3 regions of the Oryzifoliimicrobium ureilyticum genome follow, and region 1 is predicted to be linked to each of the others. Evidence: predicted binding sites of a transcription regulator. Region 1 holds the regulator's gene; each other region holds the start of a gene.
What was found. Region 1 encodes LexA, which represses DNA repair genes until DNA is damaged. Its sites were predicted from a motif close to TGTTCNNNNTGTGTTCNG; they were not measured.
Positions count from the first base shown of each region.

Region 2: a site for LexA is predicted at 1,634-1,651, ahead of VQ830_RS04995 (ATP-dependent helicase). Genes of this name have one in related genera too.
Region 3: a site for LexA is predicted at 955-972, ahead of dnaE (DNA polymerase III subunit alpha). Genes of this name have one in related genera too.

Region 1 covers NZ_JBBBVQ010000015.1:48,542-51,809, reverse strand. Annotated here, with positions in the region: gene VQ830_RS19225 (ComEC/Rec2 family competence protein) at 1-1,709, shown strand, start outside; gene lexA (transcriptional repressor LexA) at 1,690-2,409, opposite strand; gene VQ830_RS19215 (acid phosphatase) at 2,635-3,268, shown strand, end outside.
Region 2 covers NZ_JBBBVQ010000002.1:406,643-409,910, reverse strand. Annotated here, with positions in the region: gene VQ830_RS04995 (ATP-dependent helicase) at 1-1,592, opposite strand, end outside; gene VQ830_RS04990 (flagellin N-terminal helical domain-containing protein) at 1,909-2,904, shown strand; gene VQ830_RS04985 (YiaD family glycine zipper/OmpA-like lipoprotein) at 3,065-3,268, shown strand, end outside.
Region 3 covers NZ_JBBBVQ010000025.1:24,286-27,553, forward strand. Annotated here, with positions in the region: gene VQ830_RS24720 (ABC transporter ATP-binding protein) at 1-677, shown strand, start outside; gene dnaE (DNA polymerase III subunit alpha) at 1,194-3,268, shown strand, end outside.

The DNA of each region.
Region 1 (3,268 bases):
TCCTTTATGGGAAGCCGGAAGTTCTGCCGCAGGAACCGTCAGAGGAATTGAGCCTTGCTGCGCAAAGTTTCCGTTATCTCGCAAGCGTTCGGAGCGCCATAGCCGACCGTATTCGCGCAGTTCTGCCTGGCGATGCCGGCGCTTTTGCTGCATCCCTTGTGACCGATGAGCGACGTGCCATCTCCAAGGAAACCACAGATGCGCTTCGTATCGCGGGGCTCACGCATATCGTCGCAATTTCGGGCTTGAACATGGCCCTGTCAGCCGGCATCTTCTTTGTCGGTCTGCGCTATCTTCTCAGTCTGTTTCCGAAGATCGTTCACACCTATCCGACAAAGAAAATTGCCGCCGTCGGAGCACTTCTGACGCTCTGCGCCTATTACATGATTTGCGGCTTTGCGGTATCCGCCGAACGTGCGTTCATCATGATGGCCGTCATGCTGATTGCCGTCCTTGTCGACCGGCCGTCGATCAGCCTGCGCAATGTAGCCATCTCAGCCATCATCATTCTTGTTCTTTCTCCATCGGAAGCGCTGGGACCCAGCTTTCAGATGTCCTATGCCGCTACGCTAGCGCTTGTGGCGAGTTACGCTTTATGGACCCGAAGAAGCAGCGCGCCCGGGATCACAGCGCGATTACCCTTTGCCAAGCCGCTTTCACTGATCGGCAAGTTCATCGGCGGCATTTTGTTATCATCGATGATCGACGGCTTTTCCACGGCACTCTTTGCTGCCGAGCATTTTCATCGGCTGACGGCCTATGGCCTGCCGGCCAATCTTATGGCGATGCCGATCATCAGCTTTATCGTTATGCCTTTTGGAACGGCGGCAATGATGCTCATGCCGTTCGGTCTCGACGGTTGGCTCTGGCCAATCGTCGGTTTTGGGTTGGAACTTGTTATCGAGATCGCAAAGTGGGTTTCCAGTTGGGGTGGGACCATGGACATTGGACGGATGCCATCATGGTATTTCGCAACCGCCGTCCTTGGTTTCCTGATCTTCACACTGACGAGGACCAGACTGAGATTGATAGGACCAGCTCTGATAGGACTTGCGTCTATCTACTTGATGCTGGCACCAGGAGCGCCTGTGCCGGATCTACTGATTGCCGAAGACGGAGAGCTTGTTGGGATCGTTCAAGATCATGCGATCGCGTCAAATCGCGCTGGCCCGCCCGATTTTATCTTCGCCCAATGGCAACACGCTCTTGTCTTGGAAGAGCATACTAAGCCGACCGAAGTTGAAAACCCTCTGCCATCGGTGAAGGAAGATGACCGCAACCGCCGACTGTCACGGGCTGAGGCATCGGACGTTGAAGCCAATATGCGTCAGGCGTTGGCGAACAGTTTCGAGCAAACATTCATTTGCGCCAATAAAGCATGGTGTGCCGCAAAATTAAGTAGCGGTTATAGTGTGATCACAATCAAGAGCCCGATCTATTTAGGGCCTGCATGCGACACTGCTGATATCGTCGTCCTTGCTGCACGAGTCCGTCTCACATCTTGCAGGTCTGGTTCCCTGCTCTTCACAGGACAATCTCTTCGCCGCACTGGATCCGTTGAGCTGCGGATCGACGATCTGGGCTCTCCTGTCATCACGACTGCATTTGAGGGCAAGTTGCAGCGCCCCTGGACACGCCAACGCAGCTATGACTGGAGAGCTGACCGCTACGACGATCAGCTCCCGCCCATCAATGATAACGCCGAATAAGCCCGACCAGCTTCCCCTGGATCTTGACGCGATCAGGCCCAAAAATCCGGGTCTCATAAGCGGGATTTGCTGCCTCCAGTGCGATGGAGGCCCCCTTGCGGCGGAACCGCTTCAGCGTCGCCTCTTCATCGTCGACCAGCGCCACGACAATTTCTCCTGGATTTGCCGTGGTGGCGTTGCGAATGATGACAGTATCGCCATCGAAAATTCCCGCCTCGATCATTGAATCGCCTTTGACCTCAAGCGCATAATGCTCGCCAGGGCCAACCATATCGGGAGGTACGGTAATATCGTGCGTGTTGTTCTGAATGGCGGAAATGGGTACACCGGCCGCAATACGTCCCATAACGGGCACTGAAATGCCGCCATTGCCTTCAATCTGCACCGGCTTTGGCGCGGGCGTAGGAGGCGGTTGTGTTTTTCCCAGGCTGCCTTCGATAACGCTGGGTGAGAAACCACGCCGCGGCTGTGCTGCCGGCGGAAATGTCTCAGGCAGTTTGATAACTTCTAACGCACGCGCCCGGTTCGGAAGCCGGCGAATAAAGCCGCGTTCTTCCAGAGCTGTGATCAGCCGGTGGATACCTGATTTGGAAGCTAAGTCGAGCGCATCCTTCATCTCGTCGAAAGATGGCGGTACCCCCGACTCCTTCATGCGTTCATGAATGAACAGAAGGAGCTCCTGCTGCTTGCGCGTCAACATTAAACCACCCTCAAAAATATGAAACAAATCAAGAACGAAACTAGCTGTTCATTGTGTGTTCCGCAAGCCCAAATTTATAGAGGTTGATTTTTCCAAGGCTTCGTCCGGTGAAGTTGGGCCCGATGCCGGATAGGATTACGACACGTGGATTGGCTGTCATAAAACTATCGCCTTAGTGCACGATCTCATTCGTATTTGGCATCACCTGTTGGCTGAGGTTCGAGCATGATTACTTTTCGCGATTTCCTGATAAGCTTTACAGCGGCCGCGTTGCTGTCGTCCGTCTCTTCTACGGCCTTCGCCGAATCGTCCTCGGCTGAGCCCATCCCTTACATCCGCGCGGGCAACACAAACCTGAGAGGCGATGCGTGTCATGCCACGCTGGACACCAACGCAGCGGTTTTTCTTTTATCCGGCTTTTTGGACATTTGGACGCCAAGAACGCCCTTCGTGGACGCGGGTGTTGAAGCACCCGCAAAAGACGGTTGCCCTGCTGTGAAGTCGACCGACTGGAACGGTGTGCCGTTCAGTCCCACCGACGGACAAATCCGCAATAAGGCCGTTCATGAAGCCAATATTGCATATGTCGTGAAGGCAACGCGGGAGAGAACCGCCAATGAAGCTATCGCAGCCTATCTCGATGACAGGCGCGGTAAGAACGCCAGCATTGTCGATGGCCTCGGTCCTTTGATGGAGGCATGGAAGGCTGGATCGAAGCAAACCACCAGCATCACATCGGTCGCTGCCGATGCCGATAAAGTCAAATACGAGGACAGCGGCAACGATCGGGGATTTGGTAGTAGGCAGGACACGAAGGCCAACACCCCCGCCAATCCGGATCTTGGACTCGCAGTCGATC
Region 2 (3,268 bases), on a different contig from region 1:
GCAAGTTCCGTATGCGGCGTTGTTTCGAGAAGCTCCTGCCATCGCCTGAAATACTGCACGACATCGAAAAGCGCCTTGCGCGCCTTTGGCTTCAACTCATCGGTATCGATGATCTGCGCGGCCGCGGCCAACATCGGGATGTTGCGAACTCGGGCGTAGTCGTGAAGCGCGCGAATAGTCGTATCGCCCAGCCCTCGCTTTGGCGTGTTGACGATACGCTCGAAGGCAAGGTCGTCGGCAGGCTGTGAGACGAGCCGGAAATAAGCCATCGCGTCACGGATTTCGAGACGCTCATAAAAGCGTGGGCCGCCGACAACGCGGTAATTGAGGCCAAGGGTCACAAATCGATCTTCGAACTCACGCATCTGGAAGGAGGCACGAACCAGAATTGCAATATCGTTCAGCTTATGCGTCTTGCACTGGAGTTGCTCGATTTCTTCGCCAATCGCACGGGCTTCTTCTTCTGAATCCCATGACGCATGCACCTGGACCTTCACGTCTTCCGGATCTGCCCGCTCGGTAAAGAGAGTTTTGCCAAGCCTGCCTTCATTGTGGGCGATGAGATGAGCGGCTGCTCCAAGGATGTGCGCGGTTGAGCGGTAATTCCGCTCCAGCCTGATGACTTTTGCGCCGGGGAAATCCTTCTCAAAACGAAGAATGTTGTCGACCTCAGCGCCGCGCCAGCCATAGATTGACTGGTCGTCATCGCCGACGCAGCAGAGATTCACCGATGCACGACCTTCGATCGGGGCTCGCTGCGCAAGAAGTCGCAGCCAGAGATACTGCGCCGAGTTCGTGTCCTGATACTCATCGACCAGAATGTAACGAAAACGCTGGTGGTACTCCTTCAGCAGATCGGGGTTCTTCCTGAAGATGGCGATCGGGTGCATCAGAAGATCGCCGAAGTCGCAGGCATTCAACGTCGCAAGCCTGGATTGATAGGCGGCGTACAGCTCTCTTCCACGGCCATTGGCAAAAGCGCGTGCGTCGCCCTCGGGAATGTCGGCAGGCGTCATTCCCTTGTTTTTCCATCCGTCGATCATGCCCGCCAATTGTTTTGCGGGCCAGCGTTTATCGTCCAGACCTTCTGCCTGGATAATCTGCTTCAAAAGCCTGATGACGTCATCGGTATCGAGAATGGTGAAGTTCGATTGCAACCCGGCCAATTCGCTGTGCCGACGAAGGAGCTTTACCCCGATTGAGTGGAAGGTACCAAGCCAGGGCATACCTTCGACAGCGCCGCCGACCAGAAGCGCAATTCGTTCTTTCATCTCGCGCGCGGCCTTGTTGGTAAACGTCACCGCCAAGATCTGCGATGGATAGGCACGCCCGCTCGCCAGAATATGAGCGATTCGGGTCGTCAGGACGCGCGTCTTGCCTGTGCCTGCGCCCGCCAGGACGAGCACTGGCCCTTCCAGGGTTTCAACGGCATCGCGCTGCTCAGGGTTCAGGCCGGTCAAATAGTCGGCGGGCCGTTCGCCGCCGCGCGCTGCCATCGCCCGTGCCGCCAAGCCGCTAGGCGCGGCTGGTTTACGCGGCGTTTCGCTGGGTTCTTCGTCGAAGAATGGTATGTCGTCGAAACCGTTTGTCATAGCCCGTAATGTAGTGATTCGGACAGGAAAGACCAGAAATTCGTTCTGCTTTCATTCCGCGTTACCGTCCAATTCGAACGAGGCCTGATGCTCTGCCTGGCGCTCTCGTCCGTGCCTTATGGTTTATGAAGATTTGCGAGGCAAGGTGAATTCTTTGTCTAAATTAGCGGATTTTTAAACATGAACGGTAATCATTCAGCTCAGCCGCCGGGGTTTTGTGTGTGTTGAAACTACGGGGGCTTCGGGTACCGATTGGGAGATCGGTTGCTGCAGATGATGTGTATCTAGTTCGTGTGCTTATCCGGAGTTCAGTATCTTGAGTATTTATCGGCGTGAGGCGGTTGACGCTGCGCTCTATGTGCTGCGTGACGTTAACCGCAACCTTCTGACAACCCAAAGACAAGTCGCGACGGGTCTGCGCGTCGAGCGCGCTTCAGACAATGGTGCTTATTGGGCGATCAGTACAAAACTTAAGACCGATCAGAAAGCACAGTCCGCCATCCAGGACGCCTTGGGCTTGGCGGGTGCCACTATGGACACGGCCTATTCCGCGGTGGCCGAAAGCACGGACCTTGTTTCCGAAATCAAGGCCAAACTTGTCGCCGCCACGGAAACAGGCGTCGACAAGACGAAAATCAATGATGAGCTTACTCAGCTCAAGGATCAGCTGCGATCGGTCGTCAGCTCGGCGACATTCAATGGAGACAACTGGGTCCAGCTCAAAGATGGGGATAACCCCGCCAAACCACGGGAAATTCCGGCCTCGTTTATCCGAATGGCGGATGGCACGGTGCGAGTCGACAAGCTGAGCTATCAGGTCGATATTTCACCGAGCGGAACGACGACGTCGAAAGACGCGCGTTACCTTGTGGATGATCGGCCCGATCAGAGCGGGCAGAACGGTGTTTTCACCTCTGTGCATTTCGCGACGGAAACTGGCGCCTCTCAAAACTACGTCCTTGTTAAAACCGCTGGAGATTCAACGGGCCAGGTCGAAATCGCGCTCACGGAGAACACCAGCCAGGACCAGGTAAAGGAAATGGTACGCGTCGTCGATGCGATGCTCAACCAGATGACAACAGTTGGATCTGCATTCGGCGCCTTGGAAAAACGAATTTCCTTGCAAAGCGATTTCTCGAAATCAATCAACGACAACTATTCCACGAGCATCAGCAGAATGATCGATGCGAATATGGAAGAAGAGGGCAGCCGCCTGAAAGCGCTACAGACGCAACAGCAATTGGCGCTTCAGTCGTTGTCCATTGCAAACGCCGCCTACGATACGGTTCGCCAACTCTTCCAGAACATCTGAGCTGTAGGCCGCCATTTTGCTGTTCGCGTTCATATTCGTTGCAGCTTGCATCGATAAAGGCAGGGAGCGAGGGATAATGTGATGGAGCATGGACTGGTCCATCTTCTTGCCTCATTCCTCGATAACTCCTCGCTTCATATTAAATTGAGGGCGCCTTTTCATGATGAAGAAACTTATCCTTGCCACTGTTGCAGTCAGTTACCTGAGCGCGTGCACCACAACCGATCCCTATACCGGGGAACAAAAGATGTCGAACACGTCGGGCGGAGCATTGCTGGGCGCTGGCGTAGGTGCGCTTGCGGGACTGGCGGTCGGCGGTTCGGCACATGGTCGGCGTAACGCAGCACTGATTGGTGCTGGTATT
Region 3 (3,268 bases), on a different contig from region 1:
GGAATACCGTTTTGAAGCTTACCGGGGTCGAACGCCATTACGGGCAAGGCGAAACGGTTCTAACCATCCTTAAAGGCGCCGATTTTTCTCTTTCGAGAGGCGAAATGGTCGCCTTGGTCGCCCCCTCTGGGACAGGAAAATCAACGCTTCTTCACCTTGCAGGTCTGCTGGAGCAGCCAGATGCGGGGGAAGTGTCGATCAACGGTCAGTTGTGCAATGGCCTTCCAGATCAGAAGCGGACGGCTATTCGTCGCTCAGAAATCGGGTTCGTTTACCAGTTTCACCATTTGCTGCCGGAGTTTTCTGCACTCGAAAACATCATGATCCCGCAGATGATCGACGGCCTGTCAAAGGCCGAAGCTAAGACGCGGGCAAGCCAGCTGCTCGATTACATGCGCATCGGTCATCGCGGCACGCACCGTCCGGCCGAGCTTTCCGGCGGCGAGCAACAGCGCGTGGCGATAGCCCGTGCCGTCGCCAATGCGCCGCGTCTGCTGCTCGCCGACGAACCCACTGGCAATCTTGACCCGGGAACGGCGAATTACGTTTTCGATGCGCTAGAGGCCTTGGTCCGCCAATCGGGACTTGCCGCATTGATTGCGACGCACAACCACGAGCTTGCCTCAAGGATGGATCGTCGCGTGACCATCTCCGAGGGAAAAGTCGTCGACTTCTGAGAGAGCAGACGCTTTTTACGTCCGCCGGGCGCCGTGAAGCCAGACCTCCTCAGCATTGATAGGCTTAGAGTGTTTGCCGCCTCTCTGGGTAAGGGGCCGAAGAGTGCATGCGGCTTTGCGCTTGCGGAGCAAGGACCGTCGATCAATAGAGAGCACTCCCTCTAGCGCGTCATGCCATGACGTCTTGATCCCTAGCGCAAATTCAGATCATACGCCAAGCGATGTTAACTATGTCTCCGCTTGACCGCAGATTTCCGCTTGACGGAACGAACAAAAATAGAACAAAATAAGAACATAGAAAGAAGGAGAGTCCGATGTCACTGATCGTACGCGATATTGCAGCATTCGCTTCTATTATGTTGTTCGTTGCCGGTTTTTCGATTTTCTGTATGAGCCTCTAGCATTTTTCAGGGGATCGCATGGCTGCCATGCGGTCGCCGGCTCTGCAAAGTCTGGACAGAATCGTCGTGAAATCCCAGTGTATGTCCTCGTGCAGAGACATCGAAAGGATCGACCATGGCGGAAGCGAGCAAGGCTGGCGCGGATGACTTCATGGGCGAAACGCCGGGGTTCGTGCATCTGCGTGTCCATTCGGCCTATTCCCTGCTGGAAGGCGCGCTTCCGCTCAAGAAGATCCTGGCCAAAGCAAAGTCCGACAATCAGCCGGCTATTGCGATCACCGATACAAATAATCTGTTTGTAGCACTTGAATTTTCACAGAAGGCGATGGACGATGGGATACAGCCCATCGTTGGCTGCCAAGTTTCCATCGACATGGAAGATGGCTTGGAAAGCGAGAGACGAGGCGGCGCGCAACAGGCGCTGGTGAAGCTTCCCTCAATCGTTCTTCTTTCGTCAACCGAAGAAGGTTACGAGCGTCTGGTGGATCTGATCAGCCGTGCCTATCTCGGGGGCGATGGCCAGCAGGCGACTCACATCCGTTTGTCTTGGCTTGATGAAATCGGCACCGAAGGCCTCATCCTTTTGACCGGCGCATCGACAGGGCCCGTCGACACCATTTTGAAAGACGGCAAGCCCCATGAGGCTGCTCTTCGTCTGCAGGCACTAAAGACAAGGTTTGGAGAACGTCTTTACATAGAGCTGCAACGCCAAGGAACCTATGACCGTCACCACGAAAAGCGGATGATTGCGCTCGCCTACGAGCATGACTTGCCTCTGGTGGCGACCAATGAAGCCTTCTTCCCCGCACGTGACGATTATGATGCACATGATGCATTGATGGCGGTCGCCCATAACGCCATCGTCTCGGATGACAAACGATTCCGTCTGACGCCCGATCATTATCTGCGAAGCAGGGCGGAGATGATGAAGCTGTTCGCCGACATTCCCGAAGCCCTCGATAATACGGTTGAGATTGCCCGCCGTTGCTCCTTCGTGCTGAAAACGCGCAAACCGATTTTGCCACGCTTTACTGGAGGCGTCGCCGATCCCGACGAGGCGGAGCGCGCAGAAGCTGCCGAGCTACGCCGGCAGGCGATTGAGGGCCTTGAGGAGCGCATCGCAAAGCTTGGTATGGCGCCAGGCTACAGTGATAACGATTATCGCGAGCGCCTCGATTTCGAGCTCAGCGTGATTGAACGCATGAAGTTTCCGGGCTACTTTCTCATCGTTTCGGACTTCATCAAATGGGCCAAGCAGCATGACATTCCTGTCGGCCCAGGACGTGGTTCTGGGGCAGGCTCCCTAGTCGCCTATGCGCTCACCATCACGGACGTGGATCCGCTTCGCTTTTCTCTTCTTTTCGAGCGCTTCTTGAACCCAGAACGTGTCTCGATGCCCGACTTTGATATCGACTTTTGCCAGGATCGCCGCGAAGAGGTGATTCGATATGTGCAGGCCAAGTATGGCCGCGATCAGGTTGCGCAGATCATCACCTTCGGATCGCTACAAGCGCGTGCCGCTTTGCGCGACGTCGGGCGTGTGCTCGAGATGCCCTATGGCCAGGTCGACAAGATCTGCAAGTTGGTGCCGAACAATCCCGCAAATCCAACACCGCTTTCCAAGGCCATCGAGGAAGAGCCGAGACTGAAGGAGGAGGCGGAGAAAGAGCCTGTTGTTGCAAGGCTTTTGAACATCGCCCAGAAGATCGAAGGTCTTTATCGCCACGCGTCCACCCATGCAGCCGGGATCGTGATTGGCGACAGACCGCTCTCCAAGCTGGTTCCGATGTATCGCGATCCGCGCTCCGATATGCCGGTTACGCAGTTCAACATGAAGTGGGTTGAGCAGGCCGGTCTCGTCAAGTTCGACTTTCTCGGTCTGAAAACATTGACGGTTTTGAAGGTTGCGGTGGACTTTGCCGCAAAGCGTGGCGCAGCGATTGATCTTGCCGCCATACCGCTGGACGATAAGAAGACCTACGACATGCTGTCCCGCGGCGAGACAGTCGGCGTGTTCCAGGTGGAAAGCGCCGGCATGCGCAAGGCGCTGATCGGTATGAAGCCGGACTGTATCGAAGATATCATCGCGCTCGTCGCGCTGTATCGCCCAGGTCCGATGGAAAATATTCCGACCTACAACGCCCGCAAGCACGGCGACGAGGAGATCGAATCGATCCATCCGATGATCGA